One region of the Bacillus sp. FAU18 genome, then DNA from elsewhere that is predicted to be linked to it. Evidence: a T-box and tRNA genes for the amino acid it is inferred to sense, from the RefSeq annotation. Region 1 holds a T-box; the other holds one or more tRNA genes.
The links. The T-box of region 1 lies ahead of thrS (threonine--tRNA ligase). A T-box ahead of a tRNA ligase gene usually reads a tRNA of that ligase, here a tRNA-Thr.

Region 1 (16,000 bases):
TGAGTTATTCTAATGGCTCTGCTATTCATTTGCCAATATTTATTGGTGTAATTGCTTTATTTTGCATCTCATGCTGCTTTGTAGGAATGATTCGCATAAAAAAAAATAGACATTTTAGGAGATTAATTATGACTGCATTTATAGAATGTACAAATGTATATAAGAAGTTAAAAGGAAATCTTGTACTTAATGATATTAATTTAACTATCAAAAAAAATGAGTTTGTAGTATTAAAAGGACATAATGGCTCTGGAAAAACAATGATTTTAAGAGCAATCGCAGGGCTTTTAAAATTAACCAAAGGGCAAATTATTGTCAATAATCTCATTATAGGGAAAGATACAGATTTTTCTATAAATACTGGGATATTAATTGAATATCCCAGTTTTATACCTGTCTATACCGGTTATCAAAATTTGAAATTCTTAGCTTCAATTAATAAGAAAGTTTCAGACCAAGAGATCCGAAAAATGATAGAGCAAGTAGGATTAGATCCTGAAGACAACCGTAAGGTAAAACGTTATTCCTTAGGAATGAAGCAACGTTTAGGCCTAGCACAAGCACTAATGGAGTCTCCATCACTGCTGCTTTTAGATGAACCGACTAACGCACTCGACAAAAAAGGAATTCAGCTAATCACTGATTTATTGAAAAAAGAAAAAGAAAAGGGAACTACAATAGTCGTTGCAAGTCATGATGAAACCCTGACTGAAAATAATATTGTAGACAGAGTTATACATATTAGCAATGGTAGACTGGGTGAGGATAATGAATAAACGAGCAATATTGTTAATAACCATTTTTTTAATTATTGTTGCTGGTAGTAGTTTTCGTTATTATAAACTGAATAATCATAATGATAATTACTCTCCTCATATCACAAACCTTCCGAAAAATCGTATGATCGATACGGGTGCCGGGATTACTTATCATGTTCTCAAACCATTAAAACCAATTGAATTTATGGATGAGGATCTTAATATGAAAAGATTGTTATACATTTTGCCGCTGGATATAACAAATACATCCAAGCACGAAATAACGCTGGAACAGCTCTCACCTGATGGAATGAAATATCTTTTTTTTGGTGGCTTTGATCACTATTACAATTTAATGGCGTATAATTTAGATCTTCCAGAAAAGTATCAATTCAATACTTCAATTCCTGCTGGGAAAACTATACGAGGCTATGTCGGTTTGAAAATGACAAAAGGCAAAGACGTAAACTTTAACTATAAAAATTTTGATCCCACAACCTCTAAATTATTTGTTTATTATTCCTTGATAAACAAATCAAATAAAAGGATAACATATAAATTCCCACTTAATTAATCTTGTATTACAATTCAGGAAATCAATTCATATTTCCTGAATTGTATTTTTATATTCTCTTCCTTCTCTCCTGAAAAGTTAAATTATAGAATTCAATATCTTTCAATTTAATTTTCATCTATATTGATATTATGATTGCCAACACCGCTTCAATAATTTTCATTGAAAATCATAATAATTCAAAACCTCTTATCTCCTTAATTCATTCCACTTTAAGCACCTATTAAGATTGAAAAAAATAAAACAAGCCCGTACTGAATGGCTTATACCAGTCAACACGGGCCTACCTTCTTATTTCACAAACCCAAGCAGCATTTCACGGATGATTTTGCTGGCTGTGTTTGCCGTTTGCTCTGAGTGGTCATACACCGGTGCTACTTCCACTAAATCAGCGCCCTTTACGTTTACCTCTGAACGCGCAATTTCATGGACGGATGCAAGCAATTCTTTAGACGTGATGCCGCCGGCGTCAACCGTTCCTGTACCCGGTGCGTGTGCAGGGTCTAATACGTCAATGTCAATTGTGACATAAACCGGACGGCCCGCCAGCTTCGGAAGCACCTCTTTCAGCGGTTCAAGCACTTCAAATTTTGAGATGTGCATGCCGTTTTCCTTCGCCCATTCAAACTCTTCTTTCATGCCGGAACGGATTCCAAATGAATACACATTGTGCGGTCCGATCAATTCTGCCGCCTTACGGATCGGCGTGGAGTGAGAAAGCGGTTCTCCCTCATAATCAACACGAAGATCTGTATGTGCGTCAAAATGGATAATCGCAAGGTCTGGGTATTTCTTGTACATTGCTTTAATGACAGGCCATGACACGAGGTGCTCCCCGCCCATACCCATTGGGAACTTCCCTTTTTCTAAAATGCTGTCCACGTACTCTTCAATCATATCCAGGCTTCGCTGCGGATTTCCGAACGGCAGCGGAATGTCGCCGGCGTCAAAGAAGTTCAAGTCAGCCAGATCGCGGTCTAAATATGGGCTGTATTCCTCAAGGCCGATTGACACCTCACGGATTCTGCTTGGACCAAAGCGTGAGCCCGGGCGATAGCTGACTGTCCAGTCCATCGGCATGCCGTAAAGAATGGCGTCCGCCTCTTCCCACTCGGGACGGCTCGCGATAAATACTTTTCCTGAATAAGCTTCATCAAATCTCATCTATAATACCCTCGCTTTCCTGTAAAAAAGCGCAAGATTCGCTCCTGCGCCATACCTTCATTATTTAATCAGGTCACTCACAAATTTCGGCAGAACAAATGCCGCTTTATGAATATCTTTTGTGTAATATTTCGTCTCAATATCGAAGAAACGGCTGTCTTCCACTGCAAGCGGATCATATTTTTTCGAGCCAATTGTAAATGTCCACAAACCGCTTGGATATGTCGGAATGTTCGCCGTATACAGCTTCGTAATCGGGAAGATTTCCTTCACGTCGCGCTGTACATTTGTGATTAATTCGGGTGTAAACCATGGGTTGTCCGTCTGCGCAACGAAAATACCGTCTTCTTTCAGCGCTTTTGCGATTCCTGCGTAGAATCCTTTTGTAAACAGGTTTACAGCCGGTCCGACTGGTTCAGTTGAATCTACCATAATGACGTCGTATTGATTTTCAGATTTTGCAATGTGCATAAATCCGTCATCTACCTGCACGTCAACGCGCGGATCATCCAGTTTGCCTGCGATAGAAGGAAGGAACTTTTTAGAGTATTCGATCACCTTGCCGTCAATATCTACAAGTGTCGCTTTTTTCACGCTTGGATGCTTCAGGATTTCTCTGATAACGCCGCCATCACCGCCGCCGACTACAAGAACGTGCTCCGGATTTGGGTGCGTAAATAATGGCACATGCGCCACCATTTCGTGATAAACGAATTCGTCTTTTTCAGATGTCATCACCATGCCGTCCAAAAACAGCATGTTGCCGAACTCTTCTGTTTCCACCATTTCTAAATGCTGAAACTCCGTTTGTTCTGTATGTAACGTCTTGTTAACCTTCATCGTAATGCCAAAGTTTTTCGTCTGCTTCTCTGTGTACCAAAGTTCGCTCAATTGTCATCTCCCTTTCGAGGCTGTATTCATTTATTGTAAGCGTCTTATCAGCTTTTATTCTCGGTTGAAATCTCATTTTCACCTAAGGAAAAAGTATAGAGGATGGCGGGGAAAAAGTAAAGATGCGTCCTGTTCTGCGATGTTTAAAAACGATCTTTTTTTCTCATAATAGTAGAAACATAAAAAAAGGGGGGAACCCGTTGTGGATGCAATGACAAATAAACGGCTGAGACTGACGCTGAAAACCGTTCGCGCCTTTATCTTTTTAGGGGCTTTTGCGGCCTTGGCGGCAGCTGCCGTGTTTATGACTGTCATTTTGATAGCCAAATACCAGGGCGCTCCCTCGGTGCAAGTGCCGCAATCCACGATTTTGTATGCGAGTGACGGCTCAAAGCTCGGGGAAACGAACTACGGCGAAAAGCGCTATTGGGTCCCCTTAAAGGACATGAATCCGACGATCGTAAAAGCGACAGTGGCGATTGAGGACCAGAATTTCTACGATCATCACGGCTTTGATTATAAACGCATGGCCGGCGCGGCGCTTGCTGACCTGAAAGCATTTGCCAAGGTTCAGGGTGCAAGCACCATCACCCAGCAATATGCGAGAAACTTATACCTTGAACACGACAAAACGTGGAAACGGAAATGGAATGAGGCGTTCTATACGATCCGTCTGGAACAAAACTATTCTAAGGACGAGATATTAGAAGGCTATTTAAATACGATTTACTACGGACACGGCGCCTACGGCATTGAAGCAGCTTCCCGCCTGTATTTCGGCAAGCATGCCAAAAACCTGACGGATGCGGAGGCGGCGCTTCTGGCAGGAATCCCGAAAGGACCTTCCGGCTATTCACCGTATGTCAATGAGACGAAGGCCAAGGAGCGCCAGAAAACGATTGTGCGGATGATGGAAAAGCAGCAGATGATCAGCCAAAAGAAAGCGGATGAACTGATCAAGGAACCTCTTTCCTATCAGCCTTTGAATAAACAAGTTTCCAAGAGAAAGGCTCCTTATTTCTATGACAATGCGATGAGAGAGCTGGAGAAAAAGCTCGGCATGACACGGGAGCATATTGAAACGAGCGGGTTAAACGTCTATACAACGGTAGATAAACGGATGCAGCGCATCGCCGAGGAGACCATTACCGAAACGGTTAACGCGGGCTCTGACATTCAAGTCGGGTTTTCAGCCATTGATCCCCGCACCGGAAACGTTCTCGCTCTTGTCGGCGGCAGGGATTATCAAAAAAGCCCGTTTGACCGGACGACACAGGCGAAGCGCCAGCCTGCTTCGACGATCAAGCCGCTGCTGTACTATAAAGCGATTCAGAGCGGATTTACGCCAGTCACTTTGATGAAAAGCGAAGAAACCGAGTTTCAAATTGACGCAAAGGGAGAAACCTATTCTCCAAGCAACTATAACGGATACTATGCCAACAAGCCGATTACGCTTCTGCAGGCGCTGGCGCTTTCCGACAATATCTACGCTGTGAAAACGCATCTTTTTCTCGGCACGAACAAACTTGTAAAGACGGCAAAGGAATTTGGCATTACCGCCCATCTTCAAGCACTGCCGTCTCTGGCACTCGGCACCGAACCCGTACGCCCGATTGAGATGGTCAACGCCTATGCCATGCTCGCAAATGGCGGAAAGAAAATCGAACCGACTTTTATTTCAAGGGTAACGGACGCAGCCGGCCACGTGCTGTACGAAAACCCGAATCAGCATAAACAGGTGCTTGATGAAAAAGCCGCTTTTGTCACAGCGAGTATGATGACAGGCATGTTTGATACCGATTTAAATGGATATACGTCGGTTACGGGGCGAACGATAGCCAACCGCCTGACAAGAACGTATGCCGGAAAATCAGGAACCACCAGCGCAGACAGCTGGATGATCGGCTTCAATCCGAAGCTGGCCGCAGGTGTTTGGACCGGCTATGACAAAAACAGCACCATCGACTCGGTCGAAGAAAAAAGCTATGCTAAAACCATTTGGGCGGACTTCATGGAGGACGCGCTCAAAGGCGAACCAGAAACCGCGTTCAAGCCGCCAAAAGGCGTAACCGGTGTGTACATTGATCCGGAAACAGGCTACTCATCAGGTCCCGGCTGTGCCGCTAAGCATTACACATATTTTGTGAAAGGCACAGAACCAGCAAACGTGTGCTACGGGGCAGAACCCGCAAAACAAACAAAAGACCGGCTTCCATCCAAAGAAAAGCCCGCTTCCGAGAAAAAGTGGTGGGACAAATGGCTGGGGCGACATCATTGAAAATAACCCGGCTCCTCGGAGGCCGGGTTATTCGTATGGTTCCTTCATAATCGATGGAAGAATGTTAGACAATCGAGCTGAACAATCAGTTTTGGGATAAAGTGGTGAATTTCTTATTTCTTCGACGCCGGCTTTCATCTCCCAGTCGCCGACTCATATCCCCCTAAAAAATGAAAAACCCCGAGTCTTGTTTCGGCTCGGGATTTTCCATGTCCTATTTCTGTATCACCAGTTTACTCAATGTTTACGAAAAATATCTCAAATACTTTAAAAGTTCACAGAAAATTCATAAATTAATTGTTTTCCGGAAGCAGGCTCGTTTTTAACTCATCTGAGGAACGGTCCCATAGGCCCTGATCATGCTTTTTCAGAAATTCGCCTAGTACACGCTTCGAGCTGTCGTCCATTTTATCAACGATGATTTTCCGTTTCATGGATTTATCCATCAAATTCACATGCTCAGGCAGCGACTTGTAGCCTCTTCTGATGCTTCTGTCGACCGTCATTTCACAGGCTGTCACACCAGCGTAATAAGGCCCCTCTTCTTTTCTGTCAATCGTTACCCACACAAGCCAGTATGGTTTTCCGTTCGGAACTTCTTCTTTATTCGGGAGAAATTTAATTCCTTTTTCAACGGTGCTGCGGGCATGCATGGCGCCGATGTCTACGAACGCTTCTTTTTCCTCTACATCAACGAATACGGGAGAAATGTTATCAAGGCTGAGTGCCCCTACGCCAAAACCACCGTGTCCGTCTGTCGGATCACTTTTGATAATATTAAACCCGATTGATTTTTTCTTTTTTTTCTTCCATGAAGTTCTACCTCCTACAAAAGCGGTTGAAATATCGCTGAAAACAGCTTTAAAATCGAATCTCTTCCTGCATTGAGCATCGGCCACAGCACGTAAGATCCGAGCGGTGTCACAAACAGCACCAAAAATACGATAAAGCCGTAGCTCTCCGCCTGCGTCATTTTGGCACGCACGCCCGGCGGAACGAGATCTTCTATAATTCGATAGCCATCGAGCGGAGGAAGCGGCAGCAGATTAAATAAAAACAAGACAAGATTCAGCTGTATCCAAATAGAAAAAAACTGATCCAGCCCCGTGCTGAACGCCGCAAGCATTTCCATTCCGTACGCATGCATCAACACTAACAAAAAGAAACCAATAAACGCAAGAATCAGGTTACTGACGGGCCCGGCTATAGATACGAGCACACCGGCAAGCCGGGGTTTCTTAAAGAAGCGGCGATTCACGGGAATGGGGCGCGCCCACCCGAAGCCGGCCACCAAAATCAAAATGGTTCCGAACGGATCAAGGTGTTTAATGGGATTCAGCGTCAGTCTTCCTTGTTTTTTCGCCGTATCGTCACCGAATTTGTATGCGACATAAGCGTGGGCAAGCTCGTGCATCGTAAACGACACAATTAGCGTGATGACGAGGTATGGCATTAAAGATAACGGATAATATAAGAAACGGTCCAAGTGAGATATCCCTCTTTCTCAAAATGCAAGAATTTACTTTATTCAGTATACTATAAGAAGCCTCTTTTTCTAAAGAGAGGAAACGAGATAAAGGAGGATTCAGCACCCATGCCATACGTAACTGTCAAAATGCTCGAAGGCCGTACAGACGAGCAAAAACGCAATCTTGTCGAGAAAGTAACAGAAGCCGTAAAGGAAACAACCGGTGCTTCTGAAGAAAAAATTGTTGTCTTTATAGAAGAAATGAGAAAAGACCATTATGCCGTCGCAGGCAAACGCCTGAGCGATATGGAATAATCTCTATAAAGCCGGCGCTTCGCGCACCGGCTTTTATTATCCCTATTGAGCCAGCTTCGCAATAATCGCCAAGAACGTCTCTTTCTCTTCGGCTGTTAAACGTTCAAACATGCCGTCAATCAGCTGCTGGCGGTTTTCGATCATTTGTTCAGCCGCTCCCCGGCCCGATTCAGAAAGCGTAATCCATACAGTGCGGCGGTCATTGTTATTTCTGGATCTCTCAATAAACCCTTCCTGCTCTAAATGATTCAGAGCTGTGGTCGTGGCAGAGGGAGACAGTGTGACCTCCTTCAAAATATCCTTTATGGTGCAGCTCCCATGTCTGTATATGATCCGCAGAATAAACCCTCTTACATTATTCACGTGTTTCGGAACGGTGGCTTCATCTAATTGCTTCGTGCTTTTCAAATATTTTGTAAGTGCGTGATCCAGCAAATTTGCTTCCAGTTTGTCATGGTCCATGTCAATTTCCCCATTTCGAGATGCATTCATAACATACGAACGATATGATTTACTTATTATTTTACTGATTCCGAATAGGGAAAGTCAAAAAAGCAAAATGTGAATTCACAGCTTTTATCCTACATGCCTCGATTTTCCACCTGTTTCACAAGCTTATCTTTGAATGTCTGAAAAGGAACATGTTCATTCTGCTGATGTCCGAATCGGCGGACGTTTACCGCATCCTCCTGCTCCTCATGATCTCCAAGCACCAGCACGTACGGGATTTTCTGCACCTGCGATTCTCTGATTTTATAGCCCAGCTTCTCATTGCGCTCATCAATGCCGGCTCTTATCCCCACCTGCTTCAGCTCCGCCTGCACTTTTCTGCAATAGTCTAAGTGAACGTGCGAAACCGGTATGATTTGAACCTGGAGCGGTGCGAGCCAGACTGGAAAAGCCCCGCCGTAATGCTCGATCAAAATGCCGAAGAAACGGTCGATTGAGCCGAAAACCGCTCTGTGGATGACAACGGGACGAACCTTCTCATTGAGTTCGTTGATATATGTTAAATCAAATTTTTCCGGCATTTGAAAATCAAGCTGAATTGTCGCGCATTGGTGGCTCCGTTTCAGGGCATCTTTTATGTGGAAATCAATTTTCGGCCCGTAAAACGCCCCATCACCTTCATTGATCTCATAAGAGAGGCCAAGCTCCTCAAGGACGCGTGCTAAGGCACATTCCGACGCTTCCCAAAGGCTGTCATCGCCTAATGAATCCTCCGGGCGAGTCGAAAGCTCAACTGAATACTCGAAACCAAATGTCCGATATACCTCATCAATCAGCCGAATCGCTTCTTTGATCTCACTCTCAATCTGATCCTCCCGAACGAAAATATGGGCGTCATCCTGACAGAACGTCCGAACGCGAAGCATTCCGTTTAAAGCGCCGCTGTATTCATGGCGGTGCACCTGTCCGAATTCCGCCATGCGAATCGGCAGATCCCGATAAGAATACAGGCTGTTTTTAAAAATGAGCATATGGCCGGGACAATTCATCGGCTTCATTGCGAACCTTGTATCATCCACTTCTGAAAAGTACATATTGTCGCGATAATGGTCCCAATGGCCTGACTGCTCCCATAACCGCTGATTCATCATAAACGGCGTACGCACCTCATCGTAGCCGGCATTTGTTTGCAGCTCACGCGAGAAGCGCTCCAGCTCATTGCGGACAATCTGCCCTTTCGGCAAATAAAACGGCATCCCCGGCGCTTCTTCAGAAAACATAAACAGCCCTAACTGTTTGCCGAGCTTGCGATGGTCTCGTTTTGCCGCTTCTTCCAGCATATGCAGGTGCGCATCCAAATCTTTTTTCTTTTGAAACGCAACCCCGTACACCCGCTGCAGGACTTCATTTTTGCTGTCTCCGCGCCAATAAGCGCCTGATACTCTTGTCAGTTTGAACGCCTTGATCATTCCTGTAGAAGGGAGGTGCGGCCCGCGGCACAGGTCAACGAATTCCCCTTGCTGGTACAGTGTGATATCCTCCCCACGCGGAATATCCTTTAAAATCTCAAGCTTGAGCCGCTCGTCTTTTTGTGCAAACAGCTCTTCAGCCTCTTCGTAAGAAACCTCCATACGTTTGATTTCAAGGTTTTCATTTATTATGTTTTTCATTTCTTTTTCGATGGCCTCTAAGTCTCCTGATGCCAAGCTTTTCCCCAGCTTCATGTCATAGTAGAAGCCGTCTAAAATCACAGGCCCTACCCCCAATGACACTTCGCCGTACAGCCGTTTTACTGCTTGGGCCAGCACGTGCGCTGTTGTGTGGCGAAGCACCTGCAAGCCTTCTTGTGAATCGAGTGTGACAATCGAAAGCTCAGCATCTTCCTCCAGCTTGAAACTGAGATCAACAAGCTTGCCGTTGACCTGACCTGCGGCCGCTTTCTTTTGCAGACTGGAACTGATAGAACCAGCCGCTTCTTTGATTGTGATGCCTTTCGGATATTCCTGGATCTGTCCGTCCGGAAGCTGAATGTGTACATGTTTACTCATTTTAGAACACTCCTTATTCATTGTTGTATATAAAAAAACACACCCGTCCCGCAGATAGGGACGAGTGTGTGATTAACCCGTGGTTCCACCCAAGTTCCCGACAAATACTATGTTGTCGGCTCGGTGCTGTAACGCAGCATAGACGGCATTGGATACTTCAGTTCCCCAATGCTGCTCCAAGGCGGTAAATGATATTCCTAAGCTGGGAAGCTCTCACCTTTCCTTCCCTCTCTGAAAACCGTAACTATCATTCGTGTCCTTTTCATCGCATGTATTCAATTCATAAAAAAACACACCCGTCCCACAGATAGGGACGAGTGTGTGATTAACCCGTGGTTCCACCCAAGTTCCCGACAAATACTATATTGTCGGCTCGGTGCTGTAACGCAGCATAGACGGCATTGGATACTTCAGTTCCCCAATGCTGCTCCAAGGCGGTAAATGATATTCCTAAGCTGGGAAGCTCTCACCTTTCCTTCCCTCTCTGAAAACCGTAACTATCATTCGTGTCCTTTTCAACGCATTTATGTAGTTCATATAAAAAAACACACCCATCCCTCTAAAAGGGACGAATGTGTTGATCATCCGTGGTTCCACCCAAATTCCCGATCAATTACACATGGTGATCGGCTTGAAGATGCTGTAACGCAGCATGACGGTATCAGATACTTGTTTTCCCCGATACGGCTCAAAGGCGGTAAGCTGCTTTCCCTGCGTTAGGAAGATCTCAGCTGTCCTTCCCTCTCTGGAAACCGTAAAAAGCATCTCGTGTCCTTATCAGTGCCTGTTGTTTCAATAATTTTTTATATCTTACTATATATTCCCACAAAGCGCAATCAGTGATTTACATTTTTTTCTGACGCAACAGTTCCGTTATGGGCAACCAGAAACAGCCATACAAGCAATGCAGCGAGGCTGTATGCCGCTCCCATCATCAAAAACGTAAACCCGGCACCGGCATACCAAGTGGCGGACAGATGAATAATCACCCCGGTTATCGCTACGCCGACCAAGGCTCCGATTTGCCGGTTTGTATTTAACGCCGCACCGGCGATATTCGCATGTCTTTGCCCGGCAGCCTGCATGATCACAGTTGTCATGGCAGGAACTGTAATACCGGTACAGAGGTTCATAACAGACATCAATACCGCCAGCTGCCAATAAGGAAAATCCGGAGAAATCAGCACAAACAACAGCAATGCAATGATACAGCTGACCGCCATTGATACAAACATAAGCTGCCCGGCTTCAAACCGATTCGCCAGACGGGCAAACAGCAGATTGCCGATCACGAAGACCGCCATCATCGGCAGCAGCTCCACTCCAGCCATAAAGGAACTTGCGCCTCCTGCTTCCTGCAAAAAAAGGCTGAGCATAAACATGCCGCCAAAAAGGGCGAAATTCAGCAAAAACCCGATAAATTGGGCAGCTGAGAAGCGGCCGCTTTTGTATAAGGACGCCGGCAGGATGGGTGCTTTTGCAGAAATTTCCCGCAGCAAAAACAGCACAAATGCCAAAATCGCTGCAGTAAATGCTACAAGAATCACTGGCGAGCGCCAGCCCACTGAAGGCCCCTGTATCAAAGCATAGGAAAGAAACCCGAGAGCCATCATGCCAAGCAGATGCCCAACGATGTTCACGCGGCTGCTTTTTCCCGGAACGCGGCTGAGGATTCGGTAAGCTGAAATGAGCGCAGCAGCCCCTATTGGCACATTGATCAGAAAAATACTCTGCCAGCCCGCCAACTGTACCAGCACTCCCCCGATAAAGGGCCCAAGGCCTGAAGCGGCGGAAACAAGCGCGGCCCACAGCCCAAACATTCTCGCCCGCACCCGCTCATCAGGATAAGAGGCAGCCAAAAGGCTGAGTGAGCTTGGCATAAACAAAGCTGCTCCAATTCCCTGTATGAGACGTCCGGCAATCAGCATCTGCCCATTTATAGATGCAGCGCATACACAGGAGGCCAGAACAAAAACGGCTAGACCTAAGATATAGATCGTCTTCGAGCCGAAACGGTCAGCCAAGGCTCCGCCCGCCAGCAGAAGCGACGCAAAAGTAAGAATGTACCCGTCCACAACCCATGTTACACCTGAAAGTGACATTGAAAGAGTGTTTTTCATATCCGCCATCGCCACATTCACAACGGTCACATCAAGAGTTGCCATGAGGAAACCAAGTGCGAGCACGATCAGTACAGATATTCCTGTAGATGAATCTGTTTTGTGTAAAGATCCGCTATTTTTCATTACAATTGCCCTTTCACTTGCTTGATTACCCAATCATCTATTTTTTCAAGATCATACAATTCCCCGACTCTGTCCATGACATGCTGCAAGGATTCTTCTCTCATGAGATTGGCCCATTTATCCTCGATTTCCCCCATGACTGTCTCCAGCACACAGTGACTTTCTCCCTCAAATACAGATTGCAGCAGGCCTTTCCCCTGATACATCGAACCTCTGCCTTCAACCGCTTGATAAACATCATAAAGCGTAATGTCCGCCAAAGGCTTCGTCAGGGTAAAACCGCCCTTCGTCCCTGGTAAGGATTCTGCCAAACCGGCTTGAACTAATGTTCTCATCAGCTTCTTCAAGTAAGACGGAGACACACGCAATCGCTGGCTTATAGCCTCTGACGTCAAAGAAGCCTGTACCGGCAGCCGTGACAGTAACAGCAGCACAGAAACCGCCTGCTCCATTCCTGATTTCATTTTCATCCTATTCACTCCTGATTCATTATGGATAACTATTATCCATAATGAATCTCTTAGCAGATTTTGTCAATAAAAAAAGCAAAAGAAACGGATCATTTCTTTTGCTTGGTATGGTTAACAAATCTGCTTCAGTTCCTCTATGTATTGAAGCGCTTCGTCATATTCTTCATTTGTATATTTTTGCTTGCTTTTGATGGTAAAGACTTTTTCTTTCTTTTCCTCATCCTCAAGCCCGTCAAAGTAAAGGATCGTGGAAACAAGCTCTAAAAACCGTGATGAACGGCTGTTTACACTGTCAATATAGCCTTTCATATCCGGCATGTCCAGATCAGCATGGTCTAAAAATGCGGAGCCTGTCTCAGTCAGCGAATACCGGTATTGAAAGTAGCCGCCCTTTTTTTCCTTCACCTCATGCAGAAATCCAAGGTTGCACAGCTCTTCAATCTGGAGCGTCAGTTCCTCTGAATATGGTCCGTAAAAGTGAAAATCATATTTCTCATAGAAAGGAAACTGCATTTTCTTGGCGATATAAATCATTTTCTGCAGCTTCTTTCGCCCGATGATTTCTCCAGAATCCGAGAACACCTTCATCAGTTTTGCATGTTCTTTCAACAAATTCCCGACATCTCCTTTTTCCTTCTTTCCAATTTCTATGTCAGTCCCAGCAGCTGCCGGATTTTCATTTTCGCTTCCGGATGTTTAGAGCCGTCACAAATCAAGTCCTTTGGATAGTAAAGCTTGTGGTCCGTCCGCCGTTTACCTGAGATGGATTCCACAATAGCCGACTGCCTGGACAGCTCTTTAATTTGGCCGTTTTGCGTCAAGAGATGGATCGGCAGACGCTCCTCTTCCTCTCCCGGTCGGTAAAAATCGTATGGCAGATCTGATGAAGAATCAACGACCAAATAATAGCTCGGATCGATTCCCGCCTCTTTGAACAATGAGGTCAGCTCAAAATAAGCCGACATTTCTTCATTCGGATTGAATTCAACGTATTGGAACAGCTGGCGGTTAATGAATCTGCGGCACAAGTCGGATAAAATCGCGTCTTCTTCCTCCTCCCAGGCCTGGAAGTAATACAAAATAATAGATTCATCCAGCTTTACATAATCCTCCAGTGTCAATTTCCCTTCAAAAATAGAATAGAAATGAACCGGAGCGTGAGTGAAGACATAGCCTTCATCGTGCAGCTGCTTCGCCCTGTGAAGAATCTTCGTTAAAATAACCTCTGCACTTCTAGTCACAGGATGGAAGTAGACCTGCCAGTACATTTGGTAACGGCTCATGATATAGTCTTCGACAGCGTGCATTCCGCTTTCTTTAATGACGATCTGATCCTCGCGCGGCCGCATCACCCGAAGAATCCGCTCCATATCAAAATGGCCGTAGCTGACGCCCGTATAATATGCGTCGCGCTGGAGGTAATCCATGCGGTCTGCGTCAATCTGACTCGAAATCAGGCTGACCACTTGCTTGTTTTTATATGTTTTGGCAATGACTTCTGCAACATCCTGAGGGAAACCCGGGCTCACCTTTCTGAGCACCTGATTAACCTCCGTGTCTCCCAAAATGATATCTCTTGTAAAATCCTCGTGGTCAAGGTGAAAGACCTTTTCAAATGAATGCGAGAACGGCCCGTGCCCGAGGTCATGAAGCAGCGCCGCGGCCAAACAGAGTTCGCGCTCACTGTCATCCCATTCAGGGCGGCCTTTAAAGACGTCATCAACCATTCTTCTGACAATTTCATAGACACCGAGAGAATGGTTGAACCGGCTGTGCTCAGCCCCATGGAACGTCAAATAGGTCGTGCCGAGCTGCTTAATTCTGCGGAGACGCTGAAATTCACGGGTTCCGATTAAATCCCATATCAGCTTGTCCCGAACATGAACATAGCGGTGCACCGGATCTTTAAACACTTTTTCTTCTGATAATTTTCCATTTGGATACGCCATCGTCATTACCTCTTTTTTTAGCCGTGTTTCTATTATATCGACTCTATTCTTTGAAAACATCCTTGAATTTGCCCGGCGATTTGTTCCATCTTCATGAAAAACACATCTTGTGAAGCAAAAAAGCCTGACCTGAGGGCCGAGGCTAAGAAAAAATATGTTTACTTTTTTATTTTCTTTTTTACTTTGTCAATCAGCTCATCCTCTGTCGGAGCTGACAGCGGGCGATTGTTCACAAAAGCAAATGATTTTTTCCGTCCGGGCCCGCAATAAGATTGGCATCCTACCTCAACCTTTGCGTCCGGGTCCACTTCTTTCAAACGCGGCAGCAATGTTTTGATATTAGTGGCTTGGCAATCATCACACACTCGAAATTCATTAGCCATGACGTACGCTTCCCTTCATTTCTATGTTCATCTATGTGAATAACCTAAAATCGTTTTAAAAAAAAATCACATCACTCTTCATTTTACAAGGATTCGACTGTTCCTGCAAGCCGCTCCATCCTTCGTATCTCCTATTCTTTCAGCCAATTTGTATAAATATTTTCCAACCTGGACATTCTAATACCATGAAAAGAAAAATGGGAGTTGAGATAAATGACAAAACAGCGACAAGACGCTTGGTCAGAGGAAAACGATCTGCTTTTAGCCGAAACAGTGCTTCGGCATGTGAGGGAGGGCAGCACTCAGCTGAACGCCTTTGAAGAAGTCGGCGATAAATTAAACCGGACATCCGCAGCCTGCGGATTCAGATGGAACGCAGTGGTCCGCCATCAATATGAAAAAGCGCTTCAGCTTGCGAAGAAACAACGAAAGCAGCGGATGAGAGCGCTCGGAAACGGGCAGCCTGCGAAAAAAAGATTATTATATCAGCCTCCTGCCGTTGATCCTGAAATCACTCAAGAAACCGCTGCAGAAGAGCCGGTTAAAACGGAAACACCATCTGTCGAAAATGAGCAACCTTTAATGTCTGGCGAACATATGCCTTTTGTTGATGAGAGCTTTAAGGAAGAGTTAGCTAGTCTATCACACTTATTGTCTCCTCAAACGCCTGCAGCTGCGCCTGAGATGACGATGAATGATGTGATCCGCTTCCTTCAGAATTACGAAGGCAATAACGAGCAATCATCAGCATTAAAAATGGAAAACGAGCGTTTAAAGAAAGAAAATCAGGAATTGCAAAACAAAACAGAGCAGCTTGAGGCAGAAGTTCAAAAGCTTGAAAAAGACCAAAAAACGATCCAAGAAGATTATGAAACCTTGGTGAAAATTATGAACAGAGCCAGAAAGCTAGTTTTATTTGAAGAAGATGAACATGCCTCTCCGTCCTTCAAAATGGACCGGAACGGCAATTTAGAAAAATTAGCGGAATGACATAGAAAAATCCCAA
Region 2 (16,000 bases), 760 kb from region 1:
TTGATATGTTCGGCATATTGTTTAGGATTTTCAAAGTCATGAATGATGTAGCCGTTTTTCCCTTCCTCTATGACCTCTGGATTGCCTCCCCGATTGCTTGTAATAATAGGAAGTCCCGCAGCCATCGCTTCATAATGCACCCTTGCTAAAGGCTCCTGCCATTGCGAAGAGCATACAAATACATCTGACATGGTATAAAGGCGCGGAATGTCCTTTGGCTTCACAAATTGAATAAATGTGACATGATCCTTTTGCATCGCACCAAGGGTATGAAGATGTTTGACATAGTTATTTAATTCATTATCTCCGAACCATTTTGACCCGATAAACACCATCATGACATCGGGGTGCTCCTCAATGATGTCCGGCAAAGCCTGCAATAATATGTGCGGGCCTTTGACTTTGCTAAGCCGGCCAACAAACAAGACGATTTTTTTGCCGTGAAGCCCCAGCTCGCTTCGCATCTCTTCGCGAGCCCGCTGCCCTTCATTCGTCCAGCGGGGGTGGTACGCTTTTAAATCCACACCGGAATACACCGTTTTTGTTTTTGATCGTGCTGACGGAAAACGGCTTGTGATCGTCTGTCCGATATAATCGCTGACCGTAACAATCTGCGCTACGGAGTCGATGCAAATCTCGCCTTCCGCCTGGCTGATTTTATCGTAAGCGAACATTTCATTGTGAACGCTTAAAATAAAAACAGCATCCGGCGCCTGTTTCTTCAATTTCGGAACCCAGCTTGGGCGATTACAAACATGCACAAGATCAAAACGGCTCTTTTTCAGCTCTGCTCCAACGGCTTCTTCATAACGGTCTTCATCCAAATGCACATAATGGACACCGTCTACCTTCTCTCTATCAGCGAGATTCGGATCTTTAATAGAAAACACAGTCACCTCATGTTTTTTGGCAATTAAAGGGGCAACCGCTTCGAGGTAGATTTGAATGGCGCCTCCTCGAACCGATGGGACAGGAAGCTTCTCTGTGGCGATCAGTGCTATTTTCATACATAGCCTCCATTCCTGCATGATTTTTAACTAGTTAGAATCATGATACGGCTGAACAACCAACTTGTGCGGAATGGGACTGCCCTAAAAACAAAACGGGTAAACAACCAGATTCATCTATTAAATATAGTCAAATAACTCAATCATTTTTTCCTTTTGATTCATAAGGTAGGAGTAAAACAGGTAAGGATGTGTCCTTTAATGGCAGAAAACCATGAAGTCATTGAGGAGGGGAATTCATCAGAGCTTCCTTTATCAGCAGAAGATGCAAAAAAATTAACGGAGCTGGCTGAAAATGTGCTTCAAGGATGGGATGTGCAGACTGAAAAAATAGACGTCATTCAGGGAAACCAGATGGCGCTTGTCTGGAAGGTCCACACAGACTCCGGCGCAGTTTGTCTAAAACGAATACACAGGCCAGAAAAGAAAGCGTTGTTTTCCATTTTCGCGCAGGACTATTTGGCGAAAAAAGGCATGAATGTTCCTGGCATACTCCCAAACAAAAAAGGCAGCCTATATTCCAAGCACGGCTCATTTCTATTTGTCGTATATGACTGGATCGAAGGAAGACCGTTTGAGCTGACTGTAAAGCAGGACTTGGAGTTTATCATGAAAGGCCTTGCTGATTTTCATACAGCGTCCGTCGGATATCAGCCGCCAAATGGCGTTCCCGTATTTACCAAATTAGGTCGCTGGCCGAATCACTATACGAAACGGTGCAAACAGATGGAAACGTGGAAGCTGATGGCGGAGGCGGAAAAAGAAGATCCTTTCTCACAGCTTTATCTTCAGGAGATAGATGGCTTTATTGAAGACGGGCTGCGCATCAAAGACCGGCTTTTGCAGTCGACCTATGTTCCATGGACTGAACAGCTGAAAAAAAGCCCTAACCTTTGCCACCAGGATTACGGAACCGGAAATACACTCTTAGGGGAAAATGAACAGATTTGGGTCATTGACTTAGATACCGTTTCATTTGATCTGCCTATTCGCGATTTGCGCAAAATGATTATTCCGCTTTTGGATACGACGGGCGTATGGGATGAAGAAACATTTCATGTCATGCTGAACGCATACGAATCCAGAGCCCCATTAACTGAAGAACAAAAACAAGTCATGTTTATTGATATGCTTTTTCCTTACGAGCTTTACGATGTCATTCGCGAAAAATACGTCCGCAAGTCTGCTTTACCGAAGGAAGAATTAGAATCAGCTTTTGAATATGAACGCATTAAAGCAAACGCATTGCAGCAGCTTATTTAAGACCATCATTTCCCCCGCATATCGGGGGTTTGATCTTTATAAGATAAAGGGTAAATAAATACATGCGGAGGTTGCAAATATGAAAAAGATTGTCGGCGCTTTAGCCGTTTTTGTGATTACATATGCGCTGTTTTCAGCCGCAGGCTACCTGTTTCCTGTGGACCAAGAATGGTACAATTCATTGAAAAAACCGGACTGGACACCAAGCGGAACTGCGATCGGCATCATTTGGGCCATCCTGTTTGCCCTGATCTCCCTTTCAGCAGCCATTGTATATGTTGCGTTTTCATTTAAAGGTGCGAAAAGCTTTTGGTTTACACTTTTGATAAATTACGTGCTCAATCAAGCATTCAGCTATTTCCAGTTTACGCAAAAAAATCTGCTGGCTGCATCGCTTGACTGCCTGCTTGTCGCCATCACAGCAATCGTATTACTGATCATTGCCAAAAAATACAGCAGAGCCGCAAGCTATCTTCTTTTGCCTTATTTTTTATGGAGTGCATTTGCGACGTTCTTATCCTTTACAATCAATTCAATGAATCTGTGAACAAAAAAAGCCGCTTATACAGCGGCTTTTTTCACATCATCGGCTTGATGCCCCAAATGTCCTTCGCATATTCCCGGATCGTGCGGTCGCTGGAGAAATATCCAGAATGAGCAATGTTTACAATCGAACGCTCAGACCATTTCCTTCGCTCTTGATAATCAGCTTGAATTCGCTCCTGCGCATCTGCATATGAGCTGAAATCCTTCAGCACAAAATACTCATCATTATGCGGAAGCAGCGAGTCAAAGATCGATTCAAATTCATCTGCTTCTCCTTCAAAAAAACCATTGATCAGCTGATCCGCTACCTGCCTGATTCTCCTGTCATGCTGATAATATTCCCTCGATCTATAGCCGCCGTTTTCCTGATACGATAGAACCTCATCCGCCTTTAAGCCGAACGTGTAAATACAGTCAGGGCCCACCCGCTCAAGGATCTCGATATTTGCGCCGTCATGCGTGCCGATCGTCAAAGCCCCGTTCATCATAAACTTCATATTCCCTGTACCAGACGCTTCCTTGCTTGCGGTTGAAATTTGCTCACTTACGTCTGATGCCGGAAAAATTCGCTCAGCCATAGAAACTCTATAATTTTCTAAAAAAACAACTTTGATCAGCTGTTTGACCGCCGGATCATAATTGACTTTTTCTGCGACAGAATGGATCAGCTTAATGATTTTCTTGGCATAATAATAGCTTGGTGAAGCCTTTGCCCCGAAAATAAAGGTTTGCGGGTAGATTGAAAACCCAGCGTCCTCCTTGAGGCGGTTATACAAATACATAATGTGAAGAACATTCAGCAGCTGCCGTTTATATGCATGGAGCCGTTTCACCTGTACATCAAATATGCTGTCAGGGTTCACAACCACCCCGGCCGTGCAAAAAATCAAATCGGCAAGCTCTTGTTTTTTCTTGCTTTTGTTGTTTTGAAACTGTTCAATAAATGCAGGATCAGAGGCGTACGGTTCTAAACGGATCAGTGATTCCGGCTGTTTGACCCATTCATCGCCGATCGCCTCTGTAATGATGGCAGACAAGCCTGGATTCGCTTTTAACAGCCAGCGCCTGTGGGCAATTCCATTCGTCTTATTGTTAAAACGATTCGGGAACAGCAAGTGAAAGTCGCGCATCTCCCTTTCCTTTAATATATCGGAATGAATTTTTGCAACGCCATTTACACTGTAGCTGCCTACTATGGCCAGATGAGCCATTTTGACAACACCATGCGCTGTAATCGCCATGTCCTCTATCCTTTTCCAGTCTCCCGGATACTTTTCCCAAACTGCACGGCAAAACCTCTCATTGATCTCTTCAATAATCATGTACATTCGCGGGAGCAGCGGCTTAAACAAATGAATCGGCCATTTCTCGAGCGCTTCTGACAATGTTGTATGATTTGTATAAGAAATCGTATGTACAGTGATATGCCAAGCTTCTTCCCAGCTCATGTTCTCTTCATCGAGCAAAATCCGCATCAGCTCGGGCACCGCAAGCGCAGGGTGAGTGTCATTAATATGAATGCTCACTTTTTTATGCAGGCCGGATAAGGATTTATGTGTTTTACGGTAATTGTTCACAATGCTTTTTAAGCTTGCGCATACTAAAAAATACTGCTGCTTCAACCGTAAAATTTTCCCCTCATCATGGGTGTCGTCGGGATATAAGAATTCAGAAACCGCTTCTGTTTCCCGCTTATAAGACAAAATATTACCGCCGTGATAATGCGCATAGGGCTCGGCGTTCCAAAGCCTTAACGTATTGACAGTGCCCGTTTCATAGCCGATGATCGGGATATCATAAGGAACAGCGGTAACGATTGTGGCTTGTTCGTGGCGAAAATGCAGGCGCCCGCTTTTTTCTGTCATATGGACTTCGCCCCAAAACGGCACGTCTACTGCTTGATCCGCATTCCTTACTTCCCATACGTTCCCGTTTTTCAGCCATTGCTCAGGCAGCTCCACCTGATGCCCGTCTACAATTTTTTGCTCAAACAAACCATGCTTATAGCGTATGCCCATCCCATGCCCAGGCAGGTTCAACGAAGCAAGAGAATCTAAAAAGCAAGCGGCCAAGCGGCCAAGCCCGCCGTTGCCGAGACCTGCATCGTTCTCTATCTGAAGGATTTCCTCTAAATTGATGCCGATTTCCTTTAAACCAGCTTCTACAACATCACGAACACCAAGATTCATTAAGTTTTGCTCAAGGAGCTGACCGAGCAGAAATTCGATTGATAAATAATATGTCTGCTTCCCGGAATTTGATCTGCTTTTTTCATTCGTTTCGATCCAATCAGCGCTGATATACTCTCTGACCATATTGCCCAACGTTTTATATTGATCCAGCTTGGCAGAATCTTTAAAGCTTTTTCCGCACGTCATTTCCAGACGCTTTAAAAATAAGTCTGCAAAGCGTTCTTTACTCGAGAACATCCCGTCCACTCCTTGTCACCTGCTCGAAAATACGCTGATACTCTTTAGCCGACTTCCTCCAGCTGTAATCTGCATTCATTGCGGTCTTCACGATGCTCTTCCATACATCCTGTTGGCGATAAAACGACAGCGCTCGTTCAATCGTAAATTTCAGATCATGCGCATTAAAGGCGGAAAACGTAAAGCCATTGCCCGTTCCCTCTTCCTCCTGATAGGCACGAACAGTGTCGTAAAGACCGCCCGTTTCCCTGACAATCGGAATGGCGCCATATTGAAGAGCAATGAGCTGCCCCAAACCGCACGGCTCAAATTTCGACGGCATCAAAAACATATCAGAGCCCGCATAAATTTGATGAGCTAGCGGCTCATCAAACCCGATATAAGCCCGGCACTTCTCATGAAAAGCAAATTCTGCATACCGGAAATAATCTTCAAATTCACGTTCTCCTGTGCCCAGCACAACCAGCTGTATGTCTTGCTCCTCAAGAAGTTCGTGCATAATTCTGCGGACAAGATCAAGCCCCTTTTGTTTAGTGAGCCTTGTCACCATACTGATCAGCGGAATATCGTTTTTCTCTGGAAGCCCCATCCGCCGCTGAAGCTTCGTTTTGTTTTCCAACTTGCATGCAAGATCCCCTGAATCGTATTGCGCCTCTATATAAGGATCGCTTTTCGGCTGATAGAACGTATCATCAATGCCATTTAATATGCCGGTTACATCATTTTCCCTATATTGCAAAACCTGTTCCAACTGCTCACCATAATACGGAGTCAATATTTCATTTCTGTAAGTGGGGCTCACAGTTGTCACATGATCAGCCGCAATGATGCCCGCCTTCATAAAATTAACAAATCCGTTGCATTCTAACCTTTCATAATGAAAATGATCCATCTCAAGACCCAGCAAGTCATGTGTGACATCAGGAGGGAATATGCCTTGAAACTGCAGGTTGTGGATCGTAAGCACGCTTTTCATCCGTTCATAAAAAGGATGTTTTCTGTACTCCTCTTTCAGCAAATAATTGACCATCGCTGTATGCCAATCGTGAGTATGAACAATATCGGCTGGAACATTCACAACTTTGGCAGCCTCCAGCACAGCTCTTGAAAAAAAGGCAAACCGCTCACCGTCATCATAATGCCCGTACAACGAATCCCTGTTGAAATAGTACTCATTGTCGATGAAGTAATAATTCACATCATCTTTGGCCATATGTTCAATTCCGCAATATTGCTGACGCCAGCCGACAGCTACCGTACACTCAGCCTTTTTTTTCATACGCTTTTTCCACGGTTCAGGTATTTGGCTGTACTTCGGCAGCATCACAGCTACTTCATTGCCTAATCGTGCAAGTGCCTTTGGCAGAGCACCTGCTACATCGGCAAGACCTCCTGATTTAACAAATGGGGTGCATTCTGACACAGCAAATAATATCTTCAAGAATTCATCAGCTCTCCTTGCACCAAACCTTTTCTTAATACAAGCGGCTGCTCAGCTGTTCCTGCAGCTTCCGTCGCCTTGCCGATTTTAACGTCCTTATCCGAAATGACCTGCTCAAGAAGACAATCCTCGCCAATCTGCGTTTTTTGCATAATAATACAGTTTTTCAGCTTCGTACCCTTTCCGACATGGACCGCCCTGAACAAAATGCAGTTTTCAACCTCTCCTTCAAGCACACAGCCGTTTGCCACCAAAGAGTTTTTGACAGTGCTGTGCTTTCCGTATTTCGTAGGCGGCTCATCCTTCACTTTTGTATAGATCGGCTGCTGCGGCAAAAACACCTGCTGCCAAAAACGAGGCTGAATGAGCTCCATACTGTGGGTATAATATTTTTCCACCGAATCAATGACAGCGGCATAACCTGAATATTCATATGGGCAAATGGTCAGGGCGGAAGATTCCTTTTCAACAGCCTCCTGAATGGTTTTATAGCCTTTTTCGCTATGTCCGTAGATCAGATCCTTTAAAAGCGTTGTTGACATGATATAGATTTGCAGCGACTGGCCGTCCTGAAATACCTCGGTGACGTCGCAGCCAACCTCCTGATGGCGTTTCAGCACATATTGAAATTGAATGTTGCATACGGTATGGCTGTTGGAGATAACAGCATATTGCTGCGTGCTTCTGTGGAAGTAATCTAGATGGTCCGAAAACTGGCGAAAGGACCCGAATTCATCGTATTCGTGATGAAGATGGGGAGACGGGAAAAAAAAGAGGCCGTCCTTTTTCCGGTGCAAATCCCATTCCTTACCCGCTCCAAGGTGATCCATGAGCGAACGGTAACGATACTTCGGAAAAATTGCAACACTCCTAATATCCGCATTCACCATGTTGGAAAGCATAAAATCAATCAGACGGTACCTGCCGGCAAAAGGGATCGCCCCGAGCGACCGCTGTGCTGTTAAATCCTGAAGAGAATGCTTATATGTGGTTTCATCTATAACACCTAACATTTGATTATTGAACACTGACTCTGCCCCCTCTTCAGTAATTAAATCAATTCTTTTTCTACAAATTCCTCTGAAACGAGCAGCACCTCTTCAATGTCTTTTTCGGAGCGAATCACTGCGCCATCCGGCAGCACCATCCCATTAGGAACGATGGCATTTTCAATGACTACATGCTCCCCAATCGTCACATCCGGCATTATGACGGATGATGTAACAGTCGTATGCTTACCGACAGTCACACCTTGAAAAAGAACGGAGTGAGACACATTTCCATATACAACACAACCTTCGTTCACAAGCGAGTCTTGAACCTGCGCATCAGATGAAATAAATTGCGGAGGCTGATTTGGATTGACGGAGTAAATTTTCCATTTGCGTTCAAACAGCTTCAGCTCCGAGTCCTCTTTTAACAAATCCATATTGGCTTCCCACAAGCTCTGCACCGTTCCGACATCCTTCCAATATCCCTTGAACGGATAAGCAGAAAGCTTCTTTTTCTCCTCCAAAAGCAGAGGAATAATGTCTTTGCCGAAGTCGTGGCTAGAATAAGGGTTTTGATCGTCCATCTCAAGATACTGTTTCAAAAGCGGCCAATTGAATATATAAATTCCCATTGAGGCAAGATTGCTCTTAGGGAATTTGGGCTTTTCATCAAAATGTGTGATCGTCCCATCTGGATTGGCCTTCATGATGCCGAACCGGCTTGCTTCCTCCCAGCCCACTTCGATGACAGAGATGGTCACATCTGCTTTCTTTTCAATGTGATAATCAAGCATTTTGCCGTAGTCCATTTTGTATATGTGATCTCCTGATAAAATCAGTACATACTCAGGATCATACTGATTCAAATAATTGAGATTTTCATAAATGGCGCTTGCCGTCCCTTTATACCATTTGACTTCTGATGACTCGGCATAAGGGGGTAAAACCGTCACGCCGCCATTATATCTATCCAGGTCCCATGCACTGCCGATCCCAATATAGGAATTCAGCTCAAGCGGCTGATATTGCGTTAAAATCCCGACTGTGTCTATGCCTGAATTAGAACAGTTGCTTAGGGTAAAATCAATAATCCTGTATTTTCCCCCGAAAGATACAGCCGGTTTGGCCATATTTTTTGTTAATCCGCTGAGACGGCTGCCCTTCCCGCCGGCAAGGAGCATGGCTACACATTGTTTTTTCATCTTTTTATCTCTCCTCTTTTTTTAACCGCCCGTAAAATCGAGATGCCGTAAGGGGGGATGGTCATCGTGATATAACACGGTTTATGATGAAGTGCTCCCTTTTTAGCCGATAACGGCTTTTTGTTGATTTGCCCTGAGCCTCCATATGTTTCACTGTCACTGTTAAGCACTTCAATGTATTGAGTAAAAAAAGGAACTCCAACATCATATTGATGATAGACCACGGGTGTAAAATTACAAATGATGACAAGCGCCTCACCGTGCTTTTTGCCATAACGAATAAAAGAAAAGATTGATTGTTCGTCATTATGGACATCAATCCATTCAAACGATTGTGCACGATGGTCATGCTCATAAAGGATTTTGCTTTTTTGGTAAAAGCGGAGAAGATCTTGCGTAAAAACGCTGGCTTTCTGATGCATGGGGAAGGAGTCCAAAAACCAATCAAGCTGTTCTGTATCTTTCCATTCATCAAATTGGGCAAACTCTGATCCCATAAAGATCAATTTCTTTCCGGGATGCACTGTCATATAGCCCAGCAAAAGCCGATACTGGGCAAATTTCTGCCAGTAGTCGCCAGGCATTTTATTAAGAAGTGATTTTTTTCCGTATACGACTTCATCATGAGAAAACGGCAATACAAAATGCTCACTAAACGCATATAGTAATGAAAAAGAGATAAGCTGATGACAATGCCGCCTTTCTTCGGGCGGCGTCTCCATGTATTTCAGTACGTCATTCATCCATCCCATATTCCATTTATAATGAAAACCAAGCCCCCCTTCCTCAACGGCACCTGTCACTTGAGGCCATTCTGTAGAATCTTCCGCAATCATCATCACATGGGGATATGCCTCTCTCATGGTTTGATTGAGTTTTTTTAAAAAATCAACAGCATATGGATTCGTGTGGCGTTCATCCTGATTTGGCCAATACAAGATATTAGCCACTGCATCAACCCTAAATCCATCTATATGATAGAATTCCGCCCAGTACAACGCATTCGAAATTAAAAAACTATGAACTTCCGGTTTTCCCAGGTCAAAGTTTGCCGTGCCCCATAACCAGTTCTCCCGATCACGTTCTTCTTTGTATTCATAAAGCGGTTCTCCATCAAACATATAGAGTCCATGTGCATCTTTACAAAAATGTCCGGGGACCCAATCCAAAATGACTCCGATATTTTGTTGATGACATTCATCAACAAACTTCATCAGATCATGCGGTGTGCCAAACCTGCTTGTCGGGCTGTAATACCCCGTTCCTTGGTACCCCCATGAACGATCATATGGATGCTCATACACCGGAAGCAGTTCAATATGGGTAAACCCATGCTCCTTGATATAAGGGATAAGCGTCTGACTTAATTCTTTATAGGAATAATGCCTGCCATCAGAATGCTTCTTCCAAGACCCAAGATGCAGTTCATAAATGAAAACAGGTTTTTCATACAGCATCTTAGCCTTCTGTTTTTTTTGCCATTTTTGATCTTGCCAGCTATACCCTTCCAAATTGTAAGTAAGTGACGCTGTGTTTGGTCTGACTTCTGAATAAATAGCGTATGGATCTGCCTTCAGCCTGATCTCACCGTTATTCGTCACGATTTCATATTTATATCGTTCCTTTTCTCCTATACCTGGAATAAATAACGTCCAAATGCCATTATCATTCACTCTGTGCATCACATGCTCTTCTCCAGACCAGCTGTTAAAATCTCCAGCCACTCGTACTTCCGACGCATGAGGCGCCCACACACAGAATTCATATCCGCTTTTGCCATTCAGCTCACGGTAATGCGAGCCAAACAGCTGATAGCTTTTAAACAGACTGCCTTCGTGAAAAAGATAAACATCATGTGCTGTCGGGCTGGCAGCGGCCATGTAATCATCCTTTCTGACATCATAGTTTTCATTTATAGTATTTATTCGAAGAAATAAAAAAAAGCCCTTTCCTGAAAGCGCTTATACTTATAGACAATTAACTTCATTTTCTGAAGAAAAACGAAATATATGGAGATTTTTGTAGTCTGTTTTTAAAATAAAGAACAAAATCTAAGACATATCATGATTTAGAAAACAAAAAAACCTTGCAGGATATGCAAGGCTTCTGGATGACCCGTACGGGATTCGAACCCGTGTTACCGCCGTGAAAGGGCGGTGTCTTAACCGCTTGACCAACGGGCCGATAATTATTATATCTGTAATCATATGGCGGAGAAGGAGGGATTTGAACCCTCGCGCCGCTTACACGACCTACACCCTTAGCAGGGGCGCCTCTTCAGCCACTTGAGTACTTCTCCATTTGGCTCCACAGGCAGGATTCGAACCTGCGACCGATCGGTTAACAGCCGATAGCTCTACCACTGAGCTACTGTGGAATACAAAAGTCATGGTGGGCCTGAATGGACTCGAACCATCGACCTCACGCTTATCAGGCGTGCGCTCTAACCAGCTGAGCTACAGGCCCATGACGATATAGAAATGGAGCGGGTGATGGGAATCGAACCCACGACATCAGCTTGGAAGGCTGAGGTTTTACCACTAAACTACACCCGCAATTTTTATTTGGGGCGATTGATGGGAATCGAACCCACGAATGCCAGAGCCACAATCTGGTGCGTTAACCACTTCGCCACAACCGCCAAAATATAATGATAAATGGTGGCTCGGGACGGAATCGAACCGCCGACACACGGATTTTCAGTCCGTTGCTCTACCAACTGAGCTACCGAGCCTAAGTATTTAAATGGCGGTCCGGACGGGACTCGAACCCGCGACCTCCTGCGTGACAGGCAGGCATTCTAACCAACTGAACTACCGGACCATTTTAAAATTTGGTTGCGGGGGCAGGATTTGAACCTGCGACCTTCGGGTTATGAGCCCGACGAGCTACCGAACTGCTCCACCCCGCGATGATTAGGAATATGTATGGCGGAGGAAGAGGGATTCGAACCCCCGCGGGCTTTGACACCCCTGTCGGTTTTCAAGACCGATCCCTTCAGCCAGACTTGGGTATTCCTCCGTATAGTGGTGGACCTTGTAGGACTCGAACCTACGACCGGACGGTTATGAGCCGTCTGCTCTAACCAACTGAGCTAAAGGTCCATTGGTAGCGGCGGAGGGGATCGAACCCCCGACCTCACGGGTATGAACCGTACGCTCTAGCCAGCTGAGCTACACCGCCAAATATTTTTTGAAACCAAGTGGAGCCTAGCGGGATCGAACCGCTGACCTCCTGCGTGCAAAGCAGGCGCTCTCCCAGCTGAGCTAAGGCCCCAAGAATGGTCGGGAAGACAGGATTCGAACCTGCGACCCCATGGTCCCAAACCATGTGCTCTACCAAGCTGAGCTACTTCCCGATTTCATATAGATCATGGCGCGCCCGAGAGGAGTCGAACCCCTAACCTTTTGATCCGTAGTCAAACGCTCTATCCAATTGAGCTACGGGCGCAAAACTTAATGCCGAGGGCCGGACTTGAACCGGCACGGTAGTCACCTACCGCAGGATTTTAAGTCCTGTGTGTCTGCCAATTCCACCACCCCGGCGTGGATGGTATAGTTGGAGCGGAAGACGGGATTCGAACCCGCGACCCCCACCTTGGCAAGGTGGTGTTCTACCACTGAACTACTTCCGCAGAAATGGTGCGGATGAAGGGACTTGAACCCCCACGTCTGTAAAGACACTAGAGCCTGATTCTAGCGCGTCTGCCAATTCCGCCACATCCGCAACATGTAAATGGTGAGCCATGAAGGACTCGAACCTTCGACCCTCTGATTAAAAGTCAGATGCTCTACCAACTGAGCTAATGGCTCTTCTTACAAGAGACTTGAATATTATATCATATAAAAGTGGTGCCGGCAAGAGGACTTGAACCCCCAACCTACTGATTACAAGTCAGTTGCTCTACCAATTGAGCTACACCGGCATATATGTAAAACCGATATGTATAATGAAAAATGGTGGAGGATGACGGGCTCGAACCGCCGACCCTCTGCTTGTAAGGCAGATGCTCTCCCAGCTGAGCTAATCCTCCATAATTGCACTAACGTGCAATTGCTTGGCGGCGTCCTACTCTCACAGGGGGAAACCCCCGACTACCATCGGCGCTGAAGAGCTTAACTTCCGTGTTCGGTATGGGAACGGGTGTGACCTCTTCGCTATCGCCACCAAACAAATTGAGAGTGTTCTCTCAAAACTAGATAACAGATGTGACATCATTCAAAAGTATGGTTAAGTCCTCGATCGATTAGTATCTGTCAGCTCCATGTGTCGCCACACTTCCACCTCAGACCTATCAACCTGATCATCTTTCAGGGATCTTACTTCCTTGCGGAATGGGAAATCTCATCTTGAGGGGGGCTTCATGCTTAGATGCTTTCAGCACTTATCCCGTCCGCACATAGCTACCCAGCGATGCCCTTGGCAGAACAACTGGTACACCAGCGGTGCGTCCATCCCGGTCCTCTCGTACTAAGGACAGCTCCTCTCAAATTTCCTGCGCCCGCGACGGATAGGGACCGAACTGTCTCACGACGTTCTGAACCCAGCTCGCGTACCGCTTTAATGGGCGAACAGCCCAACCCTTGGGACCGACTACAGCCCCAGGATGCGATGAGCCGACATCGAGGTGCCAAACCTCCCCGTCGATGTGGACTCTTGGGGGAGATAAGCCTGTTATCCCCGGGGTAGCTTTTATCCGTTGAGCGATGGCCCTTCCATGCGGAACCACCGGATCACTAAGCCCGACTTTCGTCCCTGCTCGACTTGTAGGTCTCGCAGTCAAGCTCCCTTGTGCCTTTACACTCTGCGAATGATTTCCAACCATTCTGAGGGAACCTTTGGGCGCCTCCGTTACCTTTTAGGAGGCGACCGCCCCAGTCAAACTGCCCACCTGACACTGTCTCCCCGCCCGATAAGGGCGGCGGGTTAGAAGGTCAATACAGCCAGGGTAGTATCCCACCGATGCCTCCACCGAAGCTGGCGCTCCGGTTTCCAAGGCTCCTACCTATCCTGTACAAGCTGTACCAACATTCAATATCAGGCTGCAGTAAAGCTCCACGGGGTCTTTCCGTCCTGTCGCGGGTAACCTGCATCTTCACAGGTACTATAATTTCACCGAGTCTCTCGTTGAGACAGTGCCCAGATCGTTGCGCCTTTCGTGCGGGTCGGAACTTACCCGACAAGGAATTTCGCTACCTTAGGACCGTTATAGTTACGGCCGCCGTTTACTGGGGCTTCAATTCGCACCTTCGCTTACGCTAAGCGCTCCTCTTAACCTTCCAGCACCGGGCAGGCGTCAGCCCCTATACTTCGCCTTACGGCTTCGCAGAGACCTGTGTTTTTGCTAAACAGTCGCCTGGGCCTATTCACTGCGGCTCTCTCGGGCTTGCACCCTAACAGAGCACCCCTTCTCCCGAAGTTACGGGGTCATTTTGCCGAGTTCCTTAACGAGAGTTCTCTCGATCACCTTAGGATTCTCTCCTCGCCTACCTGTGTCGGTTTGCGGTACGGGCACCTCTCACCTCGCTAGAGGCTTTTCTTGGCAGTGTGGAATCAGGAACTTCGCTACTATATTTCGCTCGCCATCACAGCTCAGCCTTATGGGAAACGGATTTGCCTATTTCCCAGCCTAACTGCTTGGACGCGGATATCCAATACCGCGCTTACCCTATCCTCCTGCGTCCCCCCATTGCTCAAATGGTGAGGAGGTGGTACAGGAATATCAACCTGTTGTCCATCGCCTACGCCTTTCGGCCTCGGCTTAGGTCCCGACTAACCCTGAGCGGACGAGCCTTCCTCAGGAAACCTTAGGCATTCGGTGGAGGGGATTCTCACCCCTCTTTCGCTACTCATACCGGCATTCTCACTTCTAAGCGCTCCACCAGTCCTTCCGGTCTGGCTTCACAGCCCTTAGAACGCTCTCCTACCACTGTTCGAAGAACAGTCCGCAGCTTCGGTGATACGTTTAGCCCCGGTACATTTTCGGCGCAGAGTCACTCGACCAGTGAGCTATTACGCACTCTTTAAATGGTGGCTGCTTCTAAGCCAACATCCTGGTTGTCTAAGCAACTCCACATCCTTTTCCACTTAACGTATACTTTGGGACCTTAGCTGGCGGTCTGGGCTGTTTCCCTTTCGACTACGGATCTTATCACTCGCAGTCTGACTCCCAAGGATAAGTCATTGGCATTCGGAGTTTGACTGAATTCGGTAACCCGGTAGGGGCCCCTAGTCCAATCAGTGCTCTACCTCCAAGACTCTTACCTTGAGGCTAGCCCTAAAGCTATTTCGGAGAGAACCAGCTATCTCCAGGTTCGATTGGCATTTCACCCCTACCCACACCTCATCCCCGCACTTTTCAACGTGCGTGGGTTCGGGCCTCCATTCAGTGTTACCTGAACTTCACCCTGGACATGGGTAGATCACCTGGTTTCGGGTCTACGACCACGTACTCATGCGCCCTATTCAGACTCGCTTTCGCTGCGGCTCCGCATCTTCTGCTTAACCTTGCACGGGATCGTAACTCGCCGGTTCATTCTACAAAAGGCACGCCATCACCCGTTAACGGGCTCTGACTACTTGTAGGCACACGGTTTCAGGATCTCTTTCACTCCCCTTCCGGGGTGCTTTTCACCTTTCCCTCACGGTACTGGTTCACTATCGGTCACTAGGGAGTATTTAGCCTTGGGAGATGGTCCTCCCGGATTCCGACGGAATTTCACGTGTTCCGCCGTACTCAGGATCCACTCAGGAGAGAACGAAGTTTTGACTACAGGGCTGTTACCTCCTATGGCGGGCCTTTCCAGACCTCTTCATCTACCTCGTTCTTTTGTAACTCCGTACAGAGTGTCCTACAACCCCAAGAGGCAAGCCTCTTGGTTTGGGCTGATCCCGTTTCGCTCGCCGCTACTCAGGGAATCGCATTTGCTTTCTCTTCCTCCGGGTACTTAGATGTTTCAGTTCCCCGGGTCTGCCTTCTCATATCCTATGAATTCAGATATGGATACCACTCCATTACGAGTGGTGGGTTTCCCCATTCGGAAATCTCCGGATCAAAGCTTGCTTACAGCTCCCCGAAGCATATCGGTGTTCGTCCCGTCCTTCATCGGCTCCTAGTGCC

Region 2: it has a tRNA-Thr gene. The T-box ahead of thrS (threonine--tRNA ligase) is inferred to sense a tRNA for this amino acid. The anticodon was not compared.

The regions. Positions count from the first base shown of each region.
Region 1 is NZ_JBVYHZ010000004.1:1,735,935-1,751,934, forward strand. It holds gene AC0OMU_RS20015 (ABC transporter ATP-binding protein) at 129-776, shown strand; gene AC0OMU_RS20020 (hypothetical protein) at 769-1,332, shown strand; gene speB (agmatinase) at 1,624-2,496, opposite strand; gene speE (spermidine synthase) at 2,557-3,387, opposite strand; gene AC0OMU_RS20035 (transglycosylase domain-containing protein) at 3,590-5,665, shown strand; gene AC0OMU_RS20040 (YwhD family protein) at 5,959-6,510, opposite strand; gene AC0OMU_RS20045 (site-2 protease family protein) at 6,492-7,151, opposite strand; gene AC0OMU_RS20050 (2-hydroxymuconate tautomerase) at 7,260-7,448, shown strand; gene AC0OMU_RS20055 (MarR family transcriptional regulator) at 7,491-7,910, opposite strand; gene thrS (threonine--tRNA ligase) at 8,030-9,946, opposite strand; T-box leader at 10,000-10,221, opposite strand; T-box leader at 10,253-10,474, opposite strand; T-box leader at 10,508-10,736, opposite strand; gene AC0OMU_RS20065 (MFS transporter) at 10,783-12,192, opposite strand; gene AC0OMU_RS20070 (Rrf2 family transcriptional regulator) at 12,192-12,662, opposite strand; gene AC0OMU_RS20075 (YwgA family protein) at 12,774-13,274, opposite strand; gene AC0OMU_RS20080 (HD domain-containing protein) at 13,310-14,611, opposite strand; gene AC0OMU_RS20085 (YuzB family protein) at 14,770-14,994, opposite strand; gene rsfA (prespore-specific transcription regulator RsfA) at 15,208-15,984, shown strand.
Region 2 is NZ_JBVYHZ010000004.1:972,820-988,819, forward strand. It holds gene cotSA (spore coat protein CotSA) at 1-1,007, opposite strand, end outside; gene cotI (spore coat kinase CotI) at 1,197-2,270, shown strand; gene AC0OMU_RS16050 (TspO/MBR family protein) at 2,350-2,817, shown strand; gene glgP (glycogen phosphorylase GlgP) at 2,849-5,245, opposite strand; gene glgA (glycogen synthase GlgA) at 5,232-6,686, opposite strand; gene glgD (glucose-1-phosphate adenylyltransferase subunit GlgD) at 6,683-7,714, opposite strand; gene AC0OMU_RS16070 (glucose-1-phosphate adenylyltransferase) at 7,738-8,880, opposite strand; gene glgB (1,4-alpha-glucan branching enzyme) at 8,877-10,760, opposite strand; tRNA gene AC0OMU_RS16080 (tRNA-Glu) at 10,992-11,063, opposite strand; tRNA gene AC0OMU_RS16085 (tRNA-Ser) at 11,089-11,179, opposite strand; tRNA gene AC0OMU_RS16090 (tRNA-Asn) at 11,183-11,257, opposite strand; tRNA gene AC0OMU_RS16095 (tRNA-Ile) at 11,270-11,346, opposite strand; tRNA gene AC0OMU_RS16100 (tRNA-Gly) at 11,362-11,435, opposite strand; tRNA gene AC0OMU_RS16105 (tRNA-His) at 11,446-11,521, opposite strand; tRNA gene AC0OMU_RS16110 (tRNA-Phe) at 11,539-11,614, opposite strand; tRNA gene AC0OMU_RS16115 (tRNA-Asp) at 11,627-11,703, opposite strand; tRNA gene AC0OMU_RS16120 (tRNA-Met) at 11,715-11,791, opposite strand; tRNA gene AC0OMU_RS16125 (tRNA-Ser) at 11,809-11,901, opposite strand; tRNA gene AC0OMU_RS16130 (tRNA-Ile) at 11,908-11,984, opposite strand; tRNA gene AC0OMU_RS16135 (tRNA-Met) at 11,987-12,063, opposite strand; tRNA gene AC0OMU_RS16140 (tRNA-Ala) at 12,084-12,156, opposite strand; tRNA gene AC0OMU_RS16145 (tRNA-Pro) at 12,162-12,238, opposite strand; tRNA gene AC0OMU_RS16150 (tRNA-Arg) at 12,254-12,330, opposite strand; tRNA gene AC0OMU_RS16155 (tRNA-Leu) at 12,340-12,425, opposite strand; tRNA gene AC0OMU_RS16160 (tRNA-Gly) at 12,440-12,514, opposite strand; tRNA gene AC0OMU_RS16165 (tRNA-Leu) at 12,520-12,606, opposite strand; tRNA gene AC0OMU_RS16170 (tRNA-Lys) at 12,617-12,692, opposite strand; tRNA gene AC0OMU_RS16175 (tRNA-Thr) at 12,730-12,805, opposite strand; tRNA gene AC0OMU_RS16180 (tRNA-Val) at 12,838-12,913, opposite strand; rRNA gene rrf (5S ribosomal RNA) at 12,936-13,051, opposite strand; rRNA gene AC0OMU_RS16190 (23S ribosomal RNA) at 13,107-16,000, opposite strand, start outside.